2 regions of the Stenotrophomonas maltophilia genome follow, and region 2 is predicted to be linked to the other one. Evidence: predicted binding sites of a transcription regulator. Region 2 holds the regulator's gene; the other holds the start of a gene.
The links. The regulator FliA, encoded in region 2, starts transcription of late flagellar genes. The targets are predictions, from matches to a motif close to TAAAGTTTNNCNNNCNNNGGCCGATAA.
Positions count from the first base shown of each region.

Region 1: a site for FliA is predicted at 1,635-1,661, ahead of EZ304_RS20805 (GGDEF domain-containing protein). Genes of this name have one in related genera too.

Region 1 is NZ_CP037858.1:4,528,244-4,532,440, forward strand. Features, by position in the region: gene EZ304_RS20800 (YchJ family protein) at 1-307, shown strand, start outside; gene EZ304_RS20805 (GGDEF domain-containing protein) at 311-1,591, opposite strand; gene egtB (ergothioneine biosynthesis protein EgtB) at 1,742-3,013, shown strand; gene egtD (L-histidine N(alpha)-methyltransferase) at 3,010-3,984, shown strand; gene EZ304_RS20820 (lytic murein transglycosylase) at 4,066-4,197, shown strand, end outside.
Region 2 is NZ_CP037858.1:82,864-87,060, forward strand. Features, by position in the region: gene EZ304_RS00335 (chemotaxis protein CheA) at 1-1,069, opposite strand, end outside; gene EZ304_RS00340 (protein phosphatase CheZ) at 1,072-1,677, opposite strand; gene cheY (chemotaxis response regulator CheY) at 1,677-2,069, opposite strand; gene EZ304_RS00350 (RNA polymerase sigma factor FliA) at 2,127-2,870, opposite strand; gene EZ304_RS00355 (MinD/ParA family ATP-binding protein) at 2,867-3,754, opposite strand; gene flhF (flagellar biosynthesis protein FlhF) at 3,741-4,197, opposite strand, start outside.

The DNA.
Region 1 (4,197 bases), 110 kb from region 2:
AGCACCCGATGCCGAGCGCCTGATGCGATCGCGCTACAGCGCCTATGTGCGGGGGCTGGCGGACTACCTGCGCCAGAGCTGGCACCCGGACACCCGTCCGGCCGAGCTGGCGTTGGATGATGCGCCGGGCCAGCGTACGCACTGGCTGGGCCTGACCGTGCACGAACACACGGCCACCGGTGCCGACAGCGCCGAAGTGCGCTTCACCGCCCGCTACCGCGTGGGTGGCGGCAGCGCGGTGAAGATGACAGAGCACAGCCGCTTCCTGCGTGTCGACGGCCGCTGGTACTACCTCGACGCCGTGTGAGCCTCAGCCGCCGCGCACCGCCAGCACGCGCTGGCCGGCATGCGCGCGGACCTGGTTGCGGCCGCCGTCCTTGGCTGCATACAGCGCCTGGTCGGCAGCCTTGATCACCGCTGCTGGCCGCTCATCCACGCGGCTGTCCGCCAGGCCGATGCTCACCGTCACCTGCACCGTCTGCCCGCTCCCGCCGCGTCCGCGTTGCTGGCGTCCCGTTTCATCGTCGCGGCTGCGGGTGCTGCGGTCGCGCAGCTGCATGCGGGTGTCCTCGATAGTCTGCCGCAGCGCCTCGACCGCATCCACGCAGGCCGCTGCGGGACGATCCAGGAACACCACCGCGAACTCCTCGCCGCCATAGCGGAACGCACGGCCACCGTCGCCCACCCGCCCCAGCCGCGAGGCCACCAGGCGCAGCACATCGTCGCCGGTGTCGTGGCCGTGGGTGTCGTTGAACGATTTGAAGTGGTCCACGTCCACCATCGCGATGCTGTAGGTGCCGCGCGCCCGTTGCAGGGTCTCATTGAAGGCGCGGCGCCCCGGCAGGCCGGTCAGTTCATCGCGGAAGGCCATATGGAAGGACTCCTGCAGCATCGCGCCCAGCATCAGCAGCAAGGCCGCGCTGGCCAGCGCCGGCAGCAGCACCGGCTGCAGGAACACCCGCGGCAGCATCCACCACAGGCACAGCAGGGCCAGCAGCATTGCCGTGTGCAGCGGCCGCGGATGCCGCCAGGCCTGCCAGCCCAGCGCGGCGGTTGCCAGGAGGAACAGCAGGGCTGGCAGCTGTGCCAGCGCGTTCCAGTCGGCCGGAATCCAGCTCCAGTGGCGGTTGGACAGCAGATCGTGCATGCCTCGCGGTTGCTGCGTGGCCAGCAGCAGGAAGATCATCAGCGCGGTGCCACTGGCAACACCCCGCAGCAGCAGGTCGCGGCGGCGGCGGCCGCGCTCGGGCCACAACGCCAGGCCCGCGAACAGCAAGGGCAGCCAGGCCGAAATGGCATGGAAGCGCAGCGGTGTCAGCGTCGTGACATGACCGTTGCGCAGATAGCCACCCACGTCCAGGTGCAGCAGGGCGAACATCACGGCCACCACCAGCATCAGGCAGAGCGTACGCACCTGGTGGTAGAGCAGCGCAAGGCCGGCGCCGAGGCAGGCCAGCAGCCAGGGCAGGATGCGTTGGGCCGGATTGGCCACGTCTTCGTTGCCCAGTGCCGCCCACAGCACCACGGCAACCAGCACGGCGGGCAGCACGAACAGGTAATGCGCAGGCTGGCGGAGCGGATGCAGGGGCAAGCAGGAATTCCAGCGCGGTGACGACGCGGCCGCAGCATTGCCGTTAGCGGCCTCTGCACCGGCTTCTTGAATGCGGGATGGTCACGCATGTGAACGCGTTGACGTCGAACCATGACGTCGCACTCACCCTGCTGCGCAGATGCTCCCCGGATGGACAGCGCAGCCACCGCCGTCGCTGCCCCGCAGCGCGATCTCGCCCGCCAGTACGCACGTGTGCGGGACCGCAGCATGCAGTTGGCGGCCCCCCTCAGCGCCGAAGACGCCATGCTGCAGAGCATGCCCGATGCCAGCCCGAGTAAATGGCACCTGGCCCACACCACCTGGTTCTTCGAACGTTTCGTGCTGGCCGGCTTCCCACCTGCACCGGCGCATGACCCTGCCTGGGACTACCTGTTCAACAGCTACTACAAGAGCCTCGGCCCGGCCCACGCGCGGCCGCAGCGCGGGCTGCTGTCACGGCCCTCGCTGCAGCAGGTGCAGGACTACCGCCGCCAGATCGATGCGCAGGTACAGTCACGGCTGGACGCGGGTGATCTCGACGATCAGGCGCTGCAGCACCTGCAGCTGGGCCTGCAGCACGAACAGCAGCACCAGGAGCTGCTGCTCACCGACATCAAGCACGCGTTCTGGTGCAATCCATTGCAGCCGGCCTACCGCGACGACCTGCCAACCGTCCCCGGCACTGCCAGTGCACAGGGCTGGATCGAATCGCCCGAACGCATCATCACCATCGGTGCCGCAGCCTGGCCACGGCATGCCGCGTTCGCCTATGACAACGAATCGCCGCCGCATCGCGTGCTGCTGCCCTCCCATGCCCTGGCCGAGCGCCCGCTCAGCAACGCCGAGTACCGCGCCTTCATCGAGGCCGGAGGCTACCGCGAGCCACGCTGGTGGCTCAGCGAAGGCTGGGCACTGCGTGAAACCGAAGACTGGCGGCACCCGCTGTACTGGGACGACAGCCTGCAGCGCGAATACACCCTGGGCGGTTGGCGCGAACTGGACCCGCATGCGCCGGTCTGCCATCTCAGCTACTTCGAGGCCGACGCCTGTGCCCGCTGGGCCGGGGCGCGCCTGCCCAGCGAGTTCGAGTGGGAGGCTGCGGCCGCGTCTCAGCCGGTGCGGGGCCACTTCGCCGATGACGATCACCTGCACCCACAGGCCGGGCAGGGCGGTGGACTGCGCCAGCTGTTCGGCGATGTATGGGAATGGACCCACAGCGCCTATGGCGCCTATCCGGGCTTCCATCCCTTTGCCGGCAACCTCGGCGAATACAACGGCAAATTCATGTGTGGCCAATGGGTGCTGCGCGGCGGTAGCTGCGCCACGCCCCGTGGCCATGTGCGCGCCAGCTACCGCAACTTCTTCATGCCACCGGCGCGTTGGCAGTTCTCCGGCCTGCGCCTGGCCAGGGACCTCGCATGAGTACGGTGCACGACGCGCTGCAGGCATTGACCGATCTCACCCCCGGCCGCCAGCAGATCCTCACCGACGTGGTGGCCGGGTTGTCGCGCACACCGCGCCAGCTGCCGTCCAAGTACTTCTACGATGCACGTGGCTCGCGCCTGTTCGAACAGATCACCCAGACCCGCGAGTACTACCCCACGCGTACCGAGCTGGCCCTGCTTTCGCGGGTACTGCCAGACATCGCCCGCAGCGTCGGCCCGCACCTGCACGTGGTGGAACTGGGTAGTGGCAGCGGCCGCAAGACCGCGCTGCTGCTGGCCGCGCTGCGTGAACCGGTGGCCTATACACCCATCGAGATCTCGCGCGCCGCGCTGCTGTCCAGCATCGACCATCTCGCCCCGGCGCTGCCGGAGGTCGAGATGCTGCCGGTCTGTGCAGACTTCACCCGTCCCGTTGCCGTGCCCATGCCCGAACGCGAACCCGCGCGGCGGTTGCTGTTCTTCCCCGGGTCTACGCTGGGCAACTTTGAAGGTGAGGACGCGGTCGCCCTGCTGCGCGCGATGCGCCAGACCATGGGCCGTGATGGCCTGGCCCTGGTCGGCATCGACCTGCACAAGGAGCCAGCGTTGATCGAGGCGGCCTACAACGATGCACAGGGTGTCACCGCCGCCTTTACCCTCAATCTGCTGGCCCGCCTCAACCGCGAGATCGGCAGCGATTTCGATCTGGATGGCTTCCGCCATCGTGCCCGCTACAGCGTCGCGCGACTGCGCATCGAGACCGATCTGGTCAGCCAGCGGGCACAGGACGTCCATCTGGATGGCCGCACCTTCCATTTCGAGGCCGACGAACCGATCCGCGTCGAATACAGCCACAAGTACACCGACGACAGCTTCGAAGCACTGCTGCAGCCGGCTGGCCTGCAGGTCATGCAGCGCTGGGATGCTGAAGGCCCGGCCTATGGCCTGCGCCTGTTGCGCGGCATATAGCCGCCGGCAGCCGGCGCCGCTTCAGGTTCGACGGCGACGCTGCGCCTAAGATGACCCTGCAACGGCAACACGGAGGACGCCATGCCCATTCTGACCACGCTCGGCCTGGCGGCCGCTCTTGCCTCGGCACCGACAGCGCCTGCCGTTCCTGCCGCCGGCATCGATCCGGCCTTCAGCCGCTGCCTGTCGGGCCTGCAGGCCACCGCTGCGACA
Region 2 (4,197 bases):
GCATTTCCACGCCGTGGTCGATGGCGTTGCGGACCAGGTGCACCAGCGGGTCGGCCAGCGCTTCGACCAGGTTGCGGTCGAGCTCGGTCTCGGCACCGACCAGCTCAAGGTCCACTTCCTTCTTCAGCGAGCGGGCGACGTCGCGGGCGACCTTGGGGAAGCGCGAGAACACTTTGCCCACCGGCTGCATGCGGGTACGCATCACCGCCGACTGCAGGCGCGCAGTGGCGATGTCCAGCGTCGATACGGCGCGATCCAGCTCCTCGTCGCGCAGGCGTGCACGGAGGGTCTTCAGGCGGTTGCGGGAAAGCACCAGTTCGCCGATCAGGTTGACGATCGCATCCAGGCGCTTGGTGTCCACGCGCACGGTGTGCTCGGCCTCGGCCATCGGCTTGGCCGCTGGCTTGGCTGCGGGCGCCGGGACAGGTGCCGGGCGCGGTGCGGCGGCGGGTGCCGCCGCGATGGCGGCAGCAGGCTTCGCGCCTGGCGCAGCACCGCCGTGCAGCTGGTCCAGCAGGGCTTCGAACTCGTCTTCGCTGATCAGGCCGTCGTCGGCCTTCTTCGCTGGCGCGACCGCGGTCGGCGCGTTGCCGCCGTGCAGCTGATCGAGCAGGGCCTCGAATTCGTCGTCGGTGATCAGGTCGCTGCCGCCTGCCGCAGGCGCGGCCGCAGCGACCGGCGCGGCAGTGCCACCGTGCATGTCGAACTGCGCGATCAGGTCCGGCGGCGCATAGCCCGGCTCGGTACCGGAGGACACGGCGTCCAGCATCGACTGCAGGTAGTCCAGCGACTGCTGGGCGGCGTCGAAGTGGTGGGCCTGCAGTACCGCCTGCCCGGCACGCGCGATGCCCAGGGCTTCTTCAGCGGCGTGGCACAGCTCGACCATGGCGGTGACGCCAAGGAAGCCGGCGCCGCCCTTGAGCGTGTGGTAGCCGCGGAACACCGCGTTGAGTTGCTCGGTGTCCTGCGGTGCCTGCTCCAGCGACACCAGCTGTTCGCCCAGGCGATCCAGGATTTCCTGGGCCTCGATGATGAAATCGGCAGTGATGTCGTCGGATACCGCGCTCATGCTTACAGCCCCAGATCCGACAACAGGTCGTCGGCGTCGTTCTGCGAGACCGCGTGGCGGTCCAGTCCCTTCAGTGCCGGCCCGGCCAGTTCCGGATCGGTGCGATGCTGTTCCGGCGGCAGGCCGAGTGCGCCAAAGCCCTCGTGCACGCGGCGGACGATGCCGACCACGCGACGGATGATCTGCCCGGTCAGGTCCTGGTAGCTCTGGGTCAGGGCGATCTCGGTCAGGTTGTGGCGGATGCGCTCGAGCTGCGTGTCCTGGCCCGGCTGCAGGCCTTCGGCGCGCAGTTGTTCGGTCAGGCTGCGGCATTCCTCGGCCAGGTCCAGGGTGCGGTGCGTGGCCTGTTCGGTCATCGCCACCACGTGGTCAAGGCGTGCGCAGGCGTCGTCCAGTTCACCGGCCTCGCTGGGTACGGTCGGCAGTTCACCCAGTGCCTGTCCCAGCTCGCGGGCCAGCCGCGAGAGGCCGCTCATCATCGGCTGCGTACGCAGCGCGACCAGTCCGTCGATGCGTTGCCGCCAGGCGGCTTCGTCACCGGACTCCAGGGCGTCCAGGGCTTCCTGCAGGCGCAGGGCGAGGGCGTTCTTGTCGACCGTGGTATCCATCAGGCGCTGGCCGCCAGGCGTTCGAAGATCTTGCCGAGCTTCTCTTCCAGCGTCTGCGCGGTGAACGGCTTGATGATGTAGCCGTTCACGCCGTTCTGGGCGGCTTCGATGATCTGCTCGCGCTTGGCTTCGGCGGTGACCATCAGTACCGGCAGGGTCTTCAGCTTGGCATCGGCGCGGATCGCCTTCAGCAGTTCGATGCCGGTCATCACCGGCATGTTCCAGTCGGTGACCACGAAATCGAACGGCTGGCTCTGCAGCAGCGACAGCGCGGCATGCCCGTCCTCGGCTTCGGCGGTGTTGGTGAAGCCCAGATCGCCCAGCAGGTTCTTGACGATTCGACGCATGGTCGAGAAGTCGTCGACGATCAGGATGCGCATGTTCTTGTTCAAAGCAGAGTTCCTTTGTTGTTCATTCCGGGCGGCCGGGGGCAGCCGCCTCGGGCATGTTCATTCTTCCAGGCCGGCGTCGGCGGCCTCGAAGATTTTCAATCGGCCACGCAGGCGCAGTACCGCCTGGCCATGGATCTGGCAGACCCGCGACTCGCTCACGCCGAGCACCGCGCCGATCTCCTTCAGGTTCAGTTCCTGCTCGTAATAGAGCGAGAGCACCAGCTGTTCGCGCTCGGGCAGGTGGCCGATGGCCTTGCCCAGCTCGCGGCCGAACTCGCCGCGCTCCAGCACCTGCTGCGGGGTCGGGCCGCCCTGGGCGACGGTGTCCAGCTCGCCCTGGTCCTCGATGCGCGACTCCAGGCTCAGCACCTGGCCGCGTGCGGCGTCTTCCATCAACCGCAGGTATTCGGGCAGCGGCATCTCCATCGCGGCGGCCACTTCGGTGGCGCTGGCGGCGCGGCCACTGCTCTGTTCCAGGCGGCGGATGGTGGCGGCGGCATCGCGGGCACGCCGGTGCACCGAGCGCGGCACCCAGTCGCCACGGCGGATCTCGTCGATCATCGAACCGCGGATGCGGATCGAGGCATAGGTTTCGAACGAGGCGCCCTGGTCGGCGTCGTAGCTGCGCGAGGCTTCGATCAGGCCCATCATGCCGGCCTGGATCAGGTCGTCCACTTCAACGCTGGCCGGCAACCGCGCAGCCAGGTGGTGGGCGATGCGCCGCACCAGGTCCGAGTGCTGGGCGATGACCTCGTTGGCCGCCGAGCGCTGGACCTCCCGGTACTGGGCTGCGCCTTTCATGCGGCCACCCCGCGCTGCTTGAGGATGCGCTCGAGGAAGAACTCGACGCCGCCACGCGGTTCGGTCGGCGCCTGCCAGCGTGCGGTGCGGCGCGCGATCTCGGTGATCGCCAGCGCGGCCGGGCTGGACGGATAGGCCTTCACCACCGGCTGCTGGCGCTGCACCGACAGGCGCAGCCAGTCATCCTGCGGCACGCAGCCCAGGTAGTTCAGCGAGACATCGGCGAGGAACTTCTCGCAGACGCGGGTCAGCTTTTCGTACAGCACGCGGCCCTCGTTCGGGTCGCGCACCATGTTGGCCACCACCTGGATGCGGTCCACGCCGCGCTCGCGCGAGAGCACCTTGATCAGCGCATAGGCGTCGGTGATCGAAGCCGGTTCGTCACAGACCACCACCACGGTGTCCTGCGCGGCCTGGCAGAAGGTCAGTACGCCGTCGGTGATGCCCGCGGCGGTGTCGACCACCATGATGTCCAGTTCACGTTCCAGCTCAGAGAACACGTTGACCAGGCCGACGTGCTCGGCCGGGGCCAGCTCGGCCATGTGCCGGCGGCCGGATGCGGCCGGCACCACCAGCACGCCGTTCGGGCCTTCGACGATGACGTCGTCCAGCGAGCAGCGACCGGCGACCAGGTCGGCCAGCGTAAAGGTGGGGTTCAGCCCCAGGATCACGTCGATGTTGGCCAGGCCAAGGTCGGCGTCCAGCAGCAGCGTGCGCTTGCCCATGCCGGCCAGTGCCACGGCCAGGTTCGCGGACACATTCGTCTTGCCCACGCCGCCCTTGCCGCCGGTCACGGCAATGGTGCGCACAGGGCCGAGCGGCTCGCTGCGGGTCGCCGACAGCGGGAAGGTCTTGGTCAGCTTGGCGTACTCACGCGACGGCATGGTTCAACTCCGGGTTGCAGGGCATATCGGCCGCTCGGCGCAAATCTTCAAGGCGAAGTACAAGATTGGCTGCACTGGCCCGGTGCAGGTCGTCCGGAACGTCCTGGCCATCGGTCACCCAGGTGATCGGCAGGGCGTGGTCCACGGCCACCGACAGGGCGTTGCCGAAGCGGCCGGTCTCGTCCAGCTTGCTCAGCACCAGGCCCTGCAGGTTGGCGGCGCCGAAGCGGCGGACCACCTCGTCCATGTCGCCGAAGCTGGTGTTGGCCGGCAGCACCAGCAGGGTGCGCACCTGGCGGGCGGCGCGCAGCCACTGCAGCTGGGCGGCCAGTGCGCGGTCGCGCGGGCCCAGCCCGGCGGTGTCGATCAGCACCAGCTTGTAGTCCTTCAGGCGTTCCAGCAGCTGGTCCAGGTCGGTGCCGCTGTTGGCTTCGTGCACGGCG